DNA from 3 places in the Neobacillus sp. 19 genome. Region 2 is predicted to be linked to each of the others. Evidence: a T-box and tRNA genes for the amino acid it is inferred to sense, from the RefSeq annotation. Region 2 holds a T-box; the other regions hold tRNA genes.
The links. The T-box of region 2 lies ahead of ileS (isoleucine--tRNA ligase). A T-box ahead of a tRNA ligase gene usually reads a tRNA of that ligase, here a tRNA-Ile.
Positions count from the first base shown of each region.

Region 1: it encodes a tRNA-Ile, which carries the amino acid that the T-box ahead of ileS (isoleucine--tRNA ligase) is inferred to sense. The anticodon was not compared.
Region 3: it encodes a tRNA-Ile, which carries the amino acid that the T-box ahead of ileS (isoleucine--tRNA ligase) is inferred to sense. The anticodon was not compared.

Region 1 covers NZ_JBMPZU010000050.1:110,419-115,292, reverse strand. Annotated here, with positions in the region: rRNA gene ACO1D1_RS15760 (23S ribosomal RNA) at 1-559, shown strand, start outside; rRNA gene rrf (5S ribosomal RNA) at 642-759, shown strand; tRNA gene ACO1D1_RS15750 (tRNA-Val) at 769-844, shown strand; tRNA gene ACO1D1_RS15745 (tRNA-Thr) at 866-938, shown strand; tRNA gene ACO1D1_RS15740 (tRNA-Lys) at 948-1,023, shown strand; tRNA gene ACO1D1_RS15735 (tRNA-Leu) at 1,038-1,122, shown strand; tRNA gene ACO1D1_RS15730 (tRNA-Gly) at 1,137-1,208, shown strand; tRNA gene ACO1D1_RS15725 (tRNA-Leu) at 1,220-1,308, shown strand; tRNA gene ACO1D1_RS15720 (tRNA-Arg) at 1,321-1,397, shown strand; tRNA gene ACO1D1_RS15715 (tRNA-Pro) at 1,408-1,484, shown strand; tRNA gene ACO1D1_RS15710 (tRNA-Ala) at 1,504-1,579, shown strand; tRNA gene ACO1D1_RS15705 (tRNA-Met) at 1,604-1,680, shown strand; tRNA gene ACO1D1_RS15700 (tRNA-Ile) at 1,706-1,782, shown strand; tRNA gene ACO1D1_RS15695 (tRNA-Ser) at 1,800-1,892, shown strand; tRNA gene ACO1D1_RS15690 (tRNA-Met) at 1,917-1,990, shown strand; tRNA gene ACO1D1_RS15685 (tRNA-Asp) at 1,994-2,070, shown strand; tRNA gene ACO1D1_RS15680 (tRNA-Phe) at 2,079-2,154, shown strand; tRNA gene ACO1D1_RS15675 (tRNA-His) at 2,180-2,255, shown strand; tRNA gene ACO1D1_RS15670 (tRNA-Gly) at 2,270-2,343, shown strand; tRNA gene ACO1D1_RS15665 (tRNA-Ile) at 2,348-2,424, shown strand; tRNA gene ACO1D1_RS15660 (tRNA-Asn) at 2,433-2,507, shown strand; tRNA gene ACO1D1_RS15655 (tRNA-Ser) at 2,512-2,602, shown strand; tRNA gene ACO1D1_RS15650 (tRNA-Glu) at 2,614-2,685, shown strand; gene glgB (1,4-alpha-glucan branching protein GlgB) at 3,439-4,874, shown strand, end outside.
Region 2 covers NZ_JBMPZU010000084.1:68,343-73,216, forward strand. Annotated here, with positions in the region: gene ileS (isoleucine--tRNA ligase) at 1-2,659, opposite strand, end outside; T-box leader at 2,741-2,983, opposite strand; gene ACO1D1_RS24630 (DivIVA domain-containing protein) at 3,035-3,550, opposite strand; gene ACO1D1_RS24635 (RNA-binding protein) at 3,637-4,410, opposite strand; gene ACO1D1_RS24640 (YggT family protein) at 4,441-4,704, opposite strand; gene ACO1D1_RS24645 (cell division protein SepF) at 4,710-4,874, opposite strand, start outside.
Region 3 covers NZ_JBMPZU010000098.1:3,109-7,982, reverse strand. Annotated here, with positions in the region: gene ACO1D1_RS26315 (LacI family DNA-binding transcriptional regulator) at 1-303, shown strand, start outside; gene ACO1D1_RS26310 (Cof-type HAD-IIB family hydrolase) at 440-1,234, shown strand; gene hpt (hypoxanthine phosphoribosyltransferase) at 1,474-2,001, opposite strand; tRNA gene ACO1D1_RS26300 (tRNA-Ile) at 2,500-2,573, opposite strand; tRNA gene ACO1D1_RS26295 (tRNA-Gly) at 2,579-2,652, opposite strand; tRNA gene ACO1D1_RS26290 (tRNA-Gln) at 2,669-2,743, opposite strand; tRNA gene ACO1D1_RS26285 (tRNA-His) at 2,760-2,835, opposite strand; tRNA gene ACO1D1_RS26280 (tRNA-Asp) at 2,879-2,955, opposite strand; tRNA gene ACO1D1_RS26275 (tRNA-Met) at 2,959-3,032, opposite strand; tRNA gene ACO1D1_RS26270 (tRNA-Ser) at 3,201-3,293, opposite strand; tRNA gene ACO1D1_RS26265 (tRNA-Met) at 3,320-3,396, opposite strand; tRNA gene ACO1D1_RS26260 (tRNA-Pro) at 3,425-3,501, opposite strand; tRNA gene ACO1D1_RS26255 (tRNA-Arg) at 3,512-3,588, opposite strand; tRNA gene ACO1D1_RS26250 (tRNA-Glu) at 3,611-3,685, opposite strand; rRNA gene rrf (5S ribosomal RNA) at 3,726-3,842, opposite strand; rRNA gene ACO1D1_RS26240 (23S ribosomal RNA) at 3,924-4,874, opposite strand, start outside.

The DNA.
Region 1 (4,874 bases), on a different contig from region 2:
CTTGACTGCGAGACCTACAAGTCGAGCAGGGACGAAAGTCGGGCTTAGTGATCCGGTGGTTCCGCATGGAAGGGCCATCGCTCAACGGATAAAAGCTACCCCGGGGATAACAGGCTTATCTCCCCCAAGAGTCCACATCGACGGGGAGGTTTGGCACCTCGATGTCGGCTCATCGCATCCTGGGGCTGTAGTCGGTCCCAAGGGTTGGGCTGTTCGCCCATTAAAGCGGTACGCGAGCTGGGTTCAGAACGTCGTGAGACAGTTCGGTCCCTATCCGTCGTGGGCGCAGGAAATTTGAGAGGAGCTGTCCTTAGTACGAGAGGACCGGGATGGACGCACCGCTGGTGTACCAGTTGTCTTGCCAAAGGCATCGCTGGGTAGCTATGTGCGGACGGGATAAGTGCTGAAAGCATCTAAGCATGAAGCCCCCCTCAAGATGAGATTTCCCATAGCGTCAAGCTAGTAAGATCCCTGAAAGATGATCAGGTTGATAGGTCAGAGGTGGAAGCATGGCGACATGTGGAGCTGACTGATACTAATCGATCGAGGACTTAACCATTTTTAAGTGGTTGAACTCGTTTTTACAAAAAACTTCTTCTGCATTATCTAGTTTTGAGGGAATGAAAACCTCAAATAAATAGTCTGGTAACTAATGGCGAGAAGGTCACACCCGTTCCCATACCGAACACGGAAGTTAAGCTTCTCAGCGCCGATGGTAGTTGGGGCATGCGCCCCTGTGAGAGTAGGACGTTGCCAGGCTTTATATATGGAGGATTAGCTCAGCTGGGAGAGCATCTGCCTTACAAGCAGAGGGTCGGCGGTTCGATCCCGTCATCCTCCACCATAAATAATTATGTTAACAATTGCCGGGGTAGCTCAATTGGTAGAGCAACTGACTTGTAATCAGTAGGTTGGGGGTTCAAGTCCTCTCGCCGGCACCTTTGTACGAGCCATTAGCTCAGTTGGTAGAGCATCTGACTTTTAATCAGAGGGTCGAAGGTTCGAGTCCTTCATGGCTCACCATTTAAAATTAATATGCGGGTGTGGCGGAATTGGCAGACGCACCAGACTTAGGATCTGGCGCCGCAAGGCGTGGGGGTTCGACTCCCTTCACCCGCACCATTTAATTTTGATATGCGGAAGTAGTTCAGTGGTAGAACACCACCTTGCCAAGGTGGGGGTCGCGGGTTCGAATCCCGTCTTCCGCTCTCTATGTAGTGCCGGGGTGGCGGAACTGGCAGACGCACAGGACTTAAAATCCTGCGGTAGGTGACTACCGTACCGGTTCGATTCCGGTCCTCGGCACCATTCTAAATTAATGCGCCCGTAGCTCAATTGGATAGAGCGTCTGACTACGGATCAGAAGGTTATGGGTTCGACTCCTTTCGGGCGCGCCATTAAGTTTAACGGGAAGTAGCTCAGCTTGGTAGAGCACTTGGTTTGGGACCAAGGGGTCGCAGGTTCGAATCCTGTCTTCCCGACCATTTCAATTATTATACTTTTGGGGCCTTAGCTCAGCTGGGAGAGCGCCTGCTTTGCACGCAGGAGGTCAGCGGTTCGATCCCGCTAGGCTCCACCAAACTTTCGTATAAAATTCAATTATGGCGGTGTAGCTCAGCTGGCTAGAGCGTACGGTTCATACCCGTAAGGTCGGGGGTTCGATCCCCTCCGCCGCTACCAAATTTTTAAAAAATATTTTCAACTTGGACCTTTAGCTCAGCTGGTTAGAGCAGACGGCTCATAACCGTCCGGTCGTAGGTTCGAGTCCTACAAGGTCCACCAGTAACACTTTATAATATGGAGGAATACCCAAGTCCGGCTGAAGGGATCGGTCTTGAAAACCGACAGGCGGGTTAAATCGCGCGGGGGTTCGAATCCCTCTTCCTCCGCCATATTATTTTAACAGTTTTTATTATCGCGGGGTGGAGCAGTCTGGTAGCTCGTCGGGCTCATAACCCGAAGGTCGCAGGTTCAAATCCTGTCCCCGCAATTCGGTCTGGTAGTTCAGTTGGTTAGAATGCCTGCCTGTCACGCAGGAGGTCGCGGGTTCGAGTCCCGTCCAGACCGCCATCTAAAGTGGCTCAGTAGCTCAGTCGGTAGAGCAAAGGACTGAAAATCCTTGTGTCGGCGGTTCGATTCCGTCCTGAGCCACCATTTTATTTTAAATTTTATATGTATGGCGGTTGTGGCGAAGTGGTTAACGCATCGGATTGTGGTTCCGACATTCGTGGGTTCGATTCCCATCAGCCGCCCCATCATCTTTAACAATGCGGGTGTAGTTTAGTGGTAAAACCTCAGCCTTCCAAGCTGATGTTGTGAGTTCGATTCTCATCACCCGCTCCATTAGGGGCCTATAGCTCAGCTGGTTAGAGCGCACGCCTGATAAGCGTGAGGTCGATGGTTCGAGTCCATTTAGGCCCACCATATTTTATTCCGCAGTAGCTCAGTGGTAGAGCTATCGGCTGTTAACCGATCGGTCGTAGGTTCGAGTCCTACCTGCGGAGCCATTATGGGGAAGTACTCAAGAGGCTGAAGAGGCGCCCCTGCTAAGGGTGTAGGTCGGGTAACCGGCGCGAGGGTTCAAATCCCTCCTTCTCCGCCATAATTTTAAACGGCCCCTTGGTCAAGCGGTTAAGACACCGCCCTTTCACGGCGGTAACACGGGTTCGAATCCCGTAGGGGTCATATGAAAAAACTGATAACAATTTGTTATCAGTTTTTTTGTGCCTATTAAATAATTAAGGGCAGGACCACGGCCTACGCCATCCTTTAAAGCTTAATAATGAGTTGTAGAAAAAAGTTGGAACGTCGTAGATAAAACCTGAAAAGTTGTTGATAAAAGATTAAAAGTCGTAGTTAAAACCTGAAAAGTTGTTGATAAAAGATTAAAAGTCGTAGATAAAACATCAGAAGTCGTCGGTAAAGGGTAAGGCCATATATGATTATGCCCGTGATCCCTAAAAAACTGAAAGAACGGAAATAAAAAAGATATATAATGCCCATGTGCGTGAAAAGATTAAACAGATGGTAACAATATATAATCTGAACATCGCCCCACCCTCCACTAGCAGCGCCCTTATCCCAAACTCCACCTAAGATTAAAACTCATTATATCGATATAATATTTAATCACTTAAACCAATCTTGAAAACCATTGATAACGCTTACATCTTCCTGTTTTCTCCTGTTTTCACACCACGAAATTATTAGTATTTAAATAATTTTTTTCATAAAAAAAATAAAAAACTTTATAAGATTATGTCGAATAAAGATGAAATATATGTCGGACATACTCGAAAAATGTAATAAAAAGTCTCTGTGTAGCAATAAACATCACAAGATGTCAGAAAAGATAAAAAAGTATTTCGAGGAAAATAAGACAATTGCGCTTATAATTGGTCATTGAAATACATATTTTCATTGAGGATGAGGAGAGCCATGACTGTGAACACGTTTTTTCCAACTGATTATCAGTTGCACTTGTTTCATGAAGGCAACTACTTTCAAAGTCATCAGCTTTTTGGCGCTCATATCTTAAAGAATTCCAATCAAGTATATACTCGATTTTGTGTATGGGCCCCTAACGCCTCTCAAGTGAGGCTCCTGGGCAATTTTAATAACTGGAATGGTAATGGATATGAACTTCAGAAGGTTAATGATGAAGGAGTATGGATTATTGTTGTCAATCAAGACCTAGAAGGAAAGATATACAAGTATGAAATTATTTCACAAACAGGAGAAAGGCATTTAAAGGCAGATCCCTTTGCATTTTATTCGGAAGTAAGACCCGATACTGCTTCTATTGTTTACTCGTTTAACCAATATACGTGGCAAGACACTCATTGGATGAACCGAAGGGAAAAAAAGAATTTTTTATCAGAGCCAGCTGTCATTTATGAGGTTCATCTAGGTTCTTGGAGAAAGAATGCCAATGGTGACTACATAACCTATAAGGACATGGCAGCAAAGCTTATTCCTTATGTAATAGAGCACGGTTTCACCCATATTGAAATATTACCGCTTGTCGAGCATCCGCTCGATGACTCATGGGGGTATCAAGGAACTGGTTATTTCTCAGTGACGTCCAGGTATGGTACACCCGATGACTTTAGATATTTTGTGGACCAGTGTCATCAGCAAGGGATCGGTGTCATTCTTGACTGGGTTCCAGGTCATTTCTGCAAAGATGCACACGGGCTATATCGTTTTGATGGTACACATATTTATTCATATAGCCATGTTCATGACAGAGAAAATGTCGTATGGGGAACGGCGAATTTTGATTTAGGAAAAGGTGAGGTCCAAAGCTTTCTTATTTCAAACGCGCTATATTGGATTGACTATTTTCATATTGATGGTTTTCGAATGGATGCGGTCGCGAATATCATCTACTGGCCCAATGCCGACCAGGGAAAGAGAGAGAATCCGTTTGGCATTCATTTTTTGAAAAAATTAAATCATGCGGTCCATGAACATGATCCCCATTTTTTAATGATTGGTGAGGATTCGACCGAGTTCCCTCAAGTGACAACACCCGTTCACTACGGCGGCCTCGGCTTTGATTACAAATGGAATATGGGCTGGATGAATGACATGCTTGAGTATATGGAAACACCTCCATATTCACGGCCCCATGCCCATTCCAAGGTAACATTTTCACTTTTATATGCCTTTTTGGAAAACTTTATGCTCCCATTTTCACACGATGAAGTGGTTCATGGGAAAAAGTCTCTACTTGATAAAATGCCCGGGGATTATTGGGAAAAATTTGCCCAGCTTAAACTTTTATTAGGCTATATGTTTGCTCATCCAGGAAAGAAACTACTATTCATGGGTTTCGAATTTGGCCAGTTTGCAGAGTGGAATGACAAAGA
Region 2 (4,874 bases):
TTTCACCTTCAGCTTTGGTGACGACAATTGCTGCTGATTCTAATTTAAGCGCATTTTCAGGAGCATCTTCATACACTCCTGCCACTTCAAATCCTGAAACGATGAATAGCTGATTCAGATTTTCTTCAATGGAATCTAACAGAGTCTTTGATTTTTCATTCACATAAAGAGTAACCTTTGCTGTTAACGATTTTCCAATTACTTTGTGATTACGGGCTTCTTCAAGTGCTTTTAATACATCATCACGCAGTTTCATGAATGCCGTCCATTTTTCTTCTAAGCCTTGTGAACCTGGAAGATCCTGATACTCTGGAAGATCCGTCAATTGCACACTTTCCTCTTGAACATTCGGGATGAATTTCCACACTTCATCTGCTGTATGAGAAAGAATTGGCGATACTAATTTAGTTAAAGCAAGCAATGACTCGTATAACACGGTTTGAATGGCCCGGCGATCGTGGTGATTTGCTGCCTCAATATATAGAACATCCTTTGCAAAATCAAGATAGAAAGCACTTAAATCAAGGGTACAGAAATTATTAACTACATGATAGATGTTGGCAAACTCATAATTTTCATAGGAATTGCGGACATTCTTAATCAGTTTATTTAACTTAACAAGCATAAATTGATCCACTTCGCGCAAGTCTTCATACGCAAGCCTATTAACAGCAGGATCAAAATCCGCTAAGTTGCCAAGCAAGAATCGGAAAGTATTACGGATTTTGCGGTATACCTCGGCCACTTGTTTCAAGATAGCATCAGAAACACGTACATCTGACTGATAATCAACGGATGCAACCCAAAGGCGTAAAATATCTGCACCTAATTGATTCATTACTTTTGCCGGTACAACAACATTACCAAGTGATTTACTCATTTTTCGTCCTTCGCCATCAAGTGCAAAGCCGTGACTTAAAACACCTTTGTACGGTGCTTTGCCTGTCACAGCTACCGCTGTTGACAAGGAAGAGTTAAACCAGCCGCGATATTGGTCTGAACCTTCAAGATACAGGTCTGCAGGGCGGACTAAATCTTCTCTTTCTAGCAGAACTGCCTGATGCGATGAGCCTGAGTCAAACCAAACATCCATGATATCTGTTTCTTTGGTAAATGTACCATTTGGACTTCCCGGATGTGTAAAACCTTCTGGAAGCAATTCCTTCGTTTCACGTTCAAACCAAACATTTGAACCATGTTCACGGAAGAGGTCAGATACATGATTGATGGTCTCATCGGTAATAATTTCTTCCCCATTTTCTGCATAGAAAACAGGAATCGGTACACCCCATACCCGCTGACGGGAAATACACCAATCGCCGCGATCGCGAACCATATTAAATAGTCTTGTTTCCCCCCATGCAGGTACCCACTTTGTTTCCTTAACTGCTTCAAGCAATTCATCACGGAAGTCTTTAATGGATGCAAACCATTGGGCCGTTGCACGGTAGATCACCGGCTTCTTTGTTCTCCAATCGTGCGGATAGGAGTGAGTAATAAATGAAAGATTTAATAGGGCACCGGCTTCTTCTAAAGCCTGAGCAATCGGCTTGTTAGCTGTATCGTAAAATAATCCCTCAAACCCAGGTGCTTCGCTTGTCATTACACCCTTATCATCTACCGGGCAAAGAACGTCTAAGCCATATTTTTGACCAACATAGAAGTCATCTTCCCCGTGACCAGGTGCAGTATGAACGCATCCAGTTCCAGCGTCTGTAGTAACGTGTTCACCTAACATGACTAAAGAATCACGGTCATATAATGGATGAACTGCTACGATATTTTCTAATTCCGAACCTTTAACCTTTTGGACAACCTCCGGAGCTTCCCAGCCAATTTCATTGGTAACTGCTTCAAGCAATGCTTCTGCCACTAAATACTTATTGCCGTTCACCACTGTTACTACATATGTTAAGTCAGGATGAACAGAAATGCCAAGGTTTGCCGGAATGGTCCATGGAGTTGTTGTCCAGATGACAATTTGCGTTTCGGTATCAAGGACACCCTTGCCATCTTTCACTTTAAAGCCAACATAGATCGATGGTGACCGTTTATCTTGATATTCGATTTCTGCCTCTGCTAATGCTGATTCACTTGATGGAGACCAATAAACCGGCTTAAGGCCTTTATAAATATAGCCCTTTTTCGCCATTTCACCGAATACTTTAATTTGCTGTGCCTCATATTCGGGCTTCAACGTAATGTATGGATTTTCCCAGTCACCTCGAACACCAAGGCGTTTAAATTGGGTGCGCTGATTATCAATCTGTTCAAGTGCATATTTTGTGCAAAGCTCGCGGAATTCCGCAACTGTCATTTCTTTGCGTTTCACACCTTTATTCGTTAATGCCTGTTCAATTGGCAGTCCGTGTGTATCCCAGCCGGGAACATATGGGGCATGGAAGCCGCTCATTGATTTATAGCGGACAATCATGTCCTTTAAAATTTTATTAAGGGCGTGACCCATATGAATGTCCCCATTGGCGTATGGAGGACCATCGTGCAGGACAAACATTGGCCGTCCCGCGGTCCGTTCTTGTACCTTTTTATAAATATTCATTTCTTCCCATTTTGCCTGAATATCAGGTTCTCTTTGTGGAAGATTGCCACGCATTGGAAATTCAGTCTGCGGCATTAACAACGTATCTTTATATTCCATTTCTTATTCCTCCTGTAATCCTCTTCATCTTCATACATATCAGAATAGCCATTTGACAAATAAAAAAACCCTCTCATCCCAAAAAGGGACGAGAAGGTTTGACTCCCGCGGTACCACCCTGATAGATAGCCGGTTTACACTCGGGCTATCCGCTTTTCCATTCGTAACGTGAATAACACGCCTGAGCCTACAGCCCTCTCTTGGGTTTCGGTCTGGAACTCGAGGGTGATCTTCCAATTCTTCAGCTTTACCGGGCTTTCACCTTCCCCGGTTCGCTATCTAAAAGCATTAGAAAAATTGTACTGTCCCTTTCATCGTCAATTTCCATTCTATTTCACTATGTTTAAAAATTATATGCTAAAAAAATGTAATTCGTCAAGCTAATGAATCTTCTTCTTGGTGGATTTTTAATTCTGTTGCATCCACTTCATATTCTAATAAATGATCCCAATCATCTGTATTTAACATATCAAGCTGTGCCTCGATTAACATTTTAAAACGTGTACGGAACACTTTTGATTGTTTCTTTAAATCTTCAATTTCGAGCGCGATTTTTCTTGCTTTTGACAGAGAATCATTGACAATGCGATCCGCATTTTTTTCAGCTTCCTTGATAATCAACTTTGCTTCCTTTTGGGCATTACGTTTAACATCTTCACCAGCTTCTTGAGCAATGATAATGGATTTGTTGAGTGTTTCTTCAATATTTACAAAATGTCCAAGTCGCTCATTCATATCTTTTAAACGCTCTTCCATTTCCTTTTTTTCCCTAAGCACTAATTCATAATCCTTGATGACTTGATCAAGAAATTCATTTACTTCATCTTCATCGTACCCGCGAAAACCTTTATTGAATTCTTTATTATGAATATCTAACGGCGTTAACGGCATTGATGCCACCTCCATACAAATCTGAACTTCTATTATGTATTAGCAAATATTCGACAAGTTTTTCGAATATCCTGCTTATCTATGAATTATTTTTGCTTTCCGACACTAATCCGCCATTTTTCTTTTTTCGTTTTACCGTCGATACGGATAATTTTTGCCCTTCCATACCCTCTGACGGAAATCATATCCTGATCGTCACATAAAAAAGAGGGGTTTTCAATTATTGTCCAGTTTACTTTAACAAGCCCCTGCTGAATCATTAATTGCGATTTTTGCCGTGATACATGATATATACCTGAAATAACAGTATCGAGACGCATAGAAGATACCGTTAGCTCCATTTCTTCCCAGCGTTCTTTTACAGCAAGAGCATTTGCAATATCCGCTTCAATCAACTTTACCCCTGCCCTGCCAATAGATTCGACATTGCTTTTTATATATTCACTGACTTCCATGGCCGCGAAAAATTGGATTTGACCTTCCTTCATGAGAATATCACCAAATTTCCCGCGCTTTAGCCCTAAGGACATGAGCGTCCCTAATACTTGCCGATGCTCAATTGTGACAAATTTTGCAGGATACTGGATTTCAAATAGACTAATTTGAAAATCATCCTCATTAGCAGTCAGATAATCAGGAAAGATCAATCCCCTTTTTCGTTCGTTATCTTGGCTGCCGCCAAAAAGTTTGCAGTTTACATCACCATTTTCGCCAATTAACAGTTTAAGGATATGCTGCTCCCTAGGGTCAAGAAAATCCGTTAGCTTGGGGGTATATTGTGTTTCAACATTATTTTTCCATTGTAATACCTTGTCAATATAGTCCCGTTCTTCTGGACGGAAATGCTGATAAATGTTCATGTTTGAATAACACAACCTATTGAAAAATTCTTATGCGAGCCAAAGATATACTCTATGCAGCCCCATGCCTGCGAAGTTTAGCACCAAGAAAGCGACAATTGGTGAAAGATCCATCATGCCAATCGGTGGAATGATTTTTCTAAATGGCTCTAAATACGGTTCACATATTCGTCCCAAAAATTGACCAATAGCGGACTCCCTGGCATTTGGAAACCACGACATTAAAATATAAATAATTAACGCCCACGAATAAATCTCGATTACCTGCTGCAATAGACTAAACACAAAAGCCATTTACATTACCACCTTGTATTTTGATTATCAGGGTCAATGATTAAATCTGAGATATTACCGGACACTTCAACATTATCTGGAGTACATAAAAATATACTTAAACCGATTTTTTGAATGTCTCCTCCAATAGCATAGACGGCTCCACTTAAAAAGTCGATAATTTGCCGGCC
Region 3 (4,874 bases), on a different contig from region 2:
GATGGTGAACGGGTAATCTCGCGGATCAAACAAATGGCTGATCCCCCCACAGCCTTGTTGATTACAAGTGATGATGTAGCAGCCGGGATCGTCACCTGTGCCCAGCAGCAAAATATTTCAATTCCTGATGACCTCGCTCTCATCGGTTTTAACAATCAGCCCATTGCCAAAATGATGAATATTACCACGATAGAAATTCCGCTGGTGGAAATGGGACGGAAGTTATTTTTACAAGGAATTGTTGAAACCGGAGTCACTTATCAGGAAATTCCAGTTAAATTAATTGAACGTCAAACGGTATGAAATATAGGGCAAAACCCCTTGACCTGAAACGCGTTTCATAAATTATGCTATTTCTGTAAGACGATACAACACCAAGTCGGCGTGATCAGAATCCTGAGCGTAACGACGGTGTTGTATTATACGGAGGTGCAGAAATATGGAAAAATCAATTGTGTTTTTTGATATTGACGGGACGCTATTAAATGAAGAAAAGAAAATTCCAGCTTCTACGAAAAGAGCTGTCCAATTGCTTCAGGAAAAAGGGATTCATACTGTTATTGCTACTGGACGTGTTCCGAATATGTTTTACTGGATTCAAAAGGAACTAAATATTGATTCCTATGTATCGATGAATGGACAATACGTGGTATTTAAAGGGAAAGAAATTTATTCTAACCCGATTGACCCTAACATGCTGCAATCTCTTTCGACGATGACAGCAAATAATGGGCATGCCTTAGCTTTCTGCAGTCATCTTGATTATAAGGTTAGCCAAAGCAATCATCCTTACATCGAGGAGGGGTTTGATTCATTGATGATGCCCTATCCGGAAGTGGATGAAAAGTATTATACTCATTCGCCCATTTATCAAGGACATCTTTATTGTAATCCGCAGGATGCTCAAGTGTACTTTGACCAATTCCCTGATTTCAGTTTTGTGAAATGGGATAGCAATGCCTATGATATCCTTCCTAACGGCGCGTCAAAAGCGGTCGGTATCCTCAAAATGCTGGAGATCTTAGACATAGAAAAGGAGAACAGCTTTGCATTTGGCGATGGGTTGAATGATTTGGAAATGCTGGAAATGGTTGGAACAGGCGTTGCGATGGGAAATGCCGTGCCAGAAGCAAAGGCTGCAGCAGATGTGATTACAACCTCCTCTTCACAGGACGGGATTCTAAATGGTCTTATTCAAGTTGGACTGTTGGAGAAAGACTTAGCGTCAGCGTAAATGATTTGTCACTTATAAAATACGATATTAAAGATATTTCAAGCAAAAATTCAATTAGGTAAAAGTGATGAAGGGGCGTTTCTCTTGAATTGCCGATGAGTTTTGCCCTTTATATGGCCGATGAAGGACTTTTCACTCGAATTTCCGATGAGTTTTGTCCTTCATAAGGCCAATGAAGGACTTTTCAACCGAATTTCGGGCGAATTTTGTCCTTCATAAGGTTATTAAAAGAAGAAGCTTTAACACTCTTCAACCGTAGCAATATAAGGTAGATTGCGATACATTTGTGCATAGTCAATCCCGTAACCCACTATAAATTCATCCGGAATAACAAACCCAGTATAATCTGCTGTCAATTCCACTCTTCTTCTTTCCGGCTTGTCTAACAATGTGCAAATTTTTATTTGCTTTGGTTTATGCATGCTTAAATGGTCTCTTAAGAAATGCAAGGTTAATCCGCTATCAATAATATCCTCCACTACAACCACATTTTTATTTGTTATATCAGTATCTAAATCCTTCAAAAGCTTTACCTTTCCAGTTGTCTCCGTCTGATTACTGTAGCTGGAAACCGAAATGAAATCGACTTTTATATCTCCCTTCATTTCTCGAATCAAATCAGCTGCAAAGACAAAGGACCCTTTAAGAACAACAATAAGGTAGATTGGTTCATTGTTAAAATCCTTTTCTATTTCTTCTGCAAGCTTCTTAACCCTCTGCTTAATTTCCGTTTCTGAAATCATCTGATCTTTGATTCTGTATGTCATGATTCTTCCCTCTTTCCATTCACTCTAAAAAACTAGTTCCTTTACTGTTTTAAACAAAAGCAGCTATACTTCCACTTGATTTCTCTATCTTGGCAGATTTATCAGCAAATATCAAACAGATTAATACACCATACCATGGATAATTTCGAGCAGAGTCTTATATTACATAATTGGGGGGAAGTGCGTCGTAGTTAGTTGTTGGCATGGGAATTAAAGACAAAATGCATGTTCCTTTCGCTGGAAATGTCTTTAAGAGCCCTTATTAAAGACAAACCATATGTTCTTACCGTTGAAATTGTCTTGATGTTTGGCTGAAGATTCACTTAAACATTGATATAGAAAATCACGGCCACCATTTTGTAGCTACTTCGATTTAAAAAGAATAAACAAATACAATTAATTGAAATGGAGCACCATTGATTGTTTAAAAAGAAAAAGTGCCTAACCCTCAATAGTTATTACTACATCGGGATCAGACACTTTTTATAATTTATATGATGGGCCTAAATGGACTCGAACCATCGACCTCACGCTTATCAGGCGTGCGCTCTAACCAGCTGAGCTATAGGCCCCTAAATGGAGCGGGTGATGAGAATCGAACTCACAACATCAGCTTGGAAGGCTGAGGTTTTACCACTAAACTACACCCGCAATTGAAAAAGTATGATGGCTGGGCTAGCTGGATTTGAACCAACGCATGTCGCAGTCAAAGTGCGATGCCTTACCGCTTGGCTATAGCCCAATAAATGAAATGGAAATGGGGCGGCTGATGGGAATCGAACCCACGAATGTCGGAACCACAATCCGATGCGTTAACCACTTCGCCACAACCGCCAAAATCTATATATCAATAGTAGACAACCTACTAGGAAACAGATGGCGGTCCGGACGGGACTCGAACCCGCGACCTCCTGCGTGACAGGCAGGCATTCTAACCAACTGAACTACCGGACCAAATTGCGGGGACAGGATTTGAACCTGCGACCTTCGGGTTATGAGCCCGACGAGCTACCGGACTGCTCCACCCCGCGATAATAAAAATTATAAAGTTTTGCCCATGCTCAAAGCATACATGGACTGTATCAATCTCAGCAAGCATATTCAAGCAGCAGCTCGATTGATACAACTCGCAGTTTATTCATTGAAGCAACGCTCGTTGCTCCACCCCGCGATAATAATAATAAAGTTTTGTGATTTAATGGAGGAGGAAGAGGGATTCGAACCCCCGCGCGGTTTGACCCGCCTGTCGGTTTTCAAGACCGATCCCTTCAGCCAGACTTGGGTATTCCTCCATTTTATAAAAAATCACAAAGTCATATGGTAGCGGCGGAGGGGATCGAACCCCCGACCTTACGGGTATGAACCGTACGCTCTAGCCAGCTGAGCTACACCGCCAAAACATAAATCATTTAAAAGCTTCGACTGGTCGGGAAGACAGGATTCGAACCTGCGACCCCTTGGTCCCAAACCAAGTGCTCTACCAAGCTGAGCTACTTCCCGATAACACTAATGGCGCGCCCGAAAGGAGTCGAACCCATAACCTTCTGATCCGTAGTCAGACGCTCTATCCAATTGAGCTACGGGCGCATAATTGTTCATGATAAAGATATGGTGACCCCTACGGGATTCGAACCCGTGTTACCGCCGTGAAAGGGCGGTGTCTTAACCGCTTGACCAAGGGGCCATAGTAATTTTTGGCAAAATAATAGCCCCAAAGGGGCTTAGCCTGGCAACGTCCTACTCTCACAGGGGCGCATGCCCCAACTACCATCGGCGCTGAGAAGCTTAACTTCCGTGTTCGGTATGGGAACGGGTGTGACCTTCTCGCCATAGTTACCAGACTATTTATTTGAGGTTTCATTCCCTCAAAACTAGATAATGCAGAAGAAGTTTTTTGTAAAAACGAGTTCAACCACTTAAAAATGGTTAAGTCCTCGATCGATTAGTATCAGTCAGCTCCACATGTCGCCATGCTTCCACCTCTGACCTATCAACCTGATCATCTTTCAGGGATCTTACTAGCTTAACGCTATGGGAAATCTCATCTTGAGGGGGGCTTCATGCTTAGATGCTTTCAGCACTTATCCCGTCCGCACATAGCTACCCAGCGATGCCTTTGGCAAGACAACTGGTACACCAGCGGTGCGTCCATCCCGGTCCTCTCGTACTAAGGACAGCTCCTCTCAAATTTCCTGCGCCCACGACGGATAGGGACCGAACTGTCTCACGACGTTCTGAACCCAGCTCGCGTACCGCTTTAATGGGCGAACAGCCCAACCCTTGGGACCGACTACAGCCCCAGGATGCGATGAGCCGACATCGAGGTGCCAAACCTCCCCGTCGATGTGGACTCTTGGGGGAGATAAGCCTGTTATCCCCGGGGTAGCTTTTATCCGTTGAGCGATGGCCCTTCCATGCGGAACCACCGGATCACTAAGCCCGACTTTCGTCCCTGCTCGACTTGTAGGTCTCGCAGTCAAGCTCCCTTGTGCCTTTACACTCTACGAATGATTTCCAACCATTCTGAGGGAACCTTTGGGCGCCTCCGTTACTCTTTAGGAGGCGACCGCCCCAGTCAAACTGCCCACCTGACACTGTCTCCCACCCCGATCAGGGGTGCGGGTTAGAATTTCAATACAGCCAGGGTAGTATCCCACGACGCCTCCACCGAAGCTAGCGCTCCGGCTTCTCAGGCTCCTACCTATCCTGTACAAGCTGTACCAAAATTCAATATCAGGCTACAGTAAAGCTCCACGGGGCTTTCCGTCCTGTCGCGGGTAACCTGCATCTTCACAGGTACTATAATTTCACCGAGTCTCTCGTTGAGACAGTGCCCAGATCGTTACGCCTTTCGTGCGGGTCGGAACTGACCC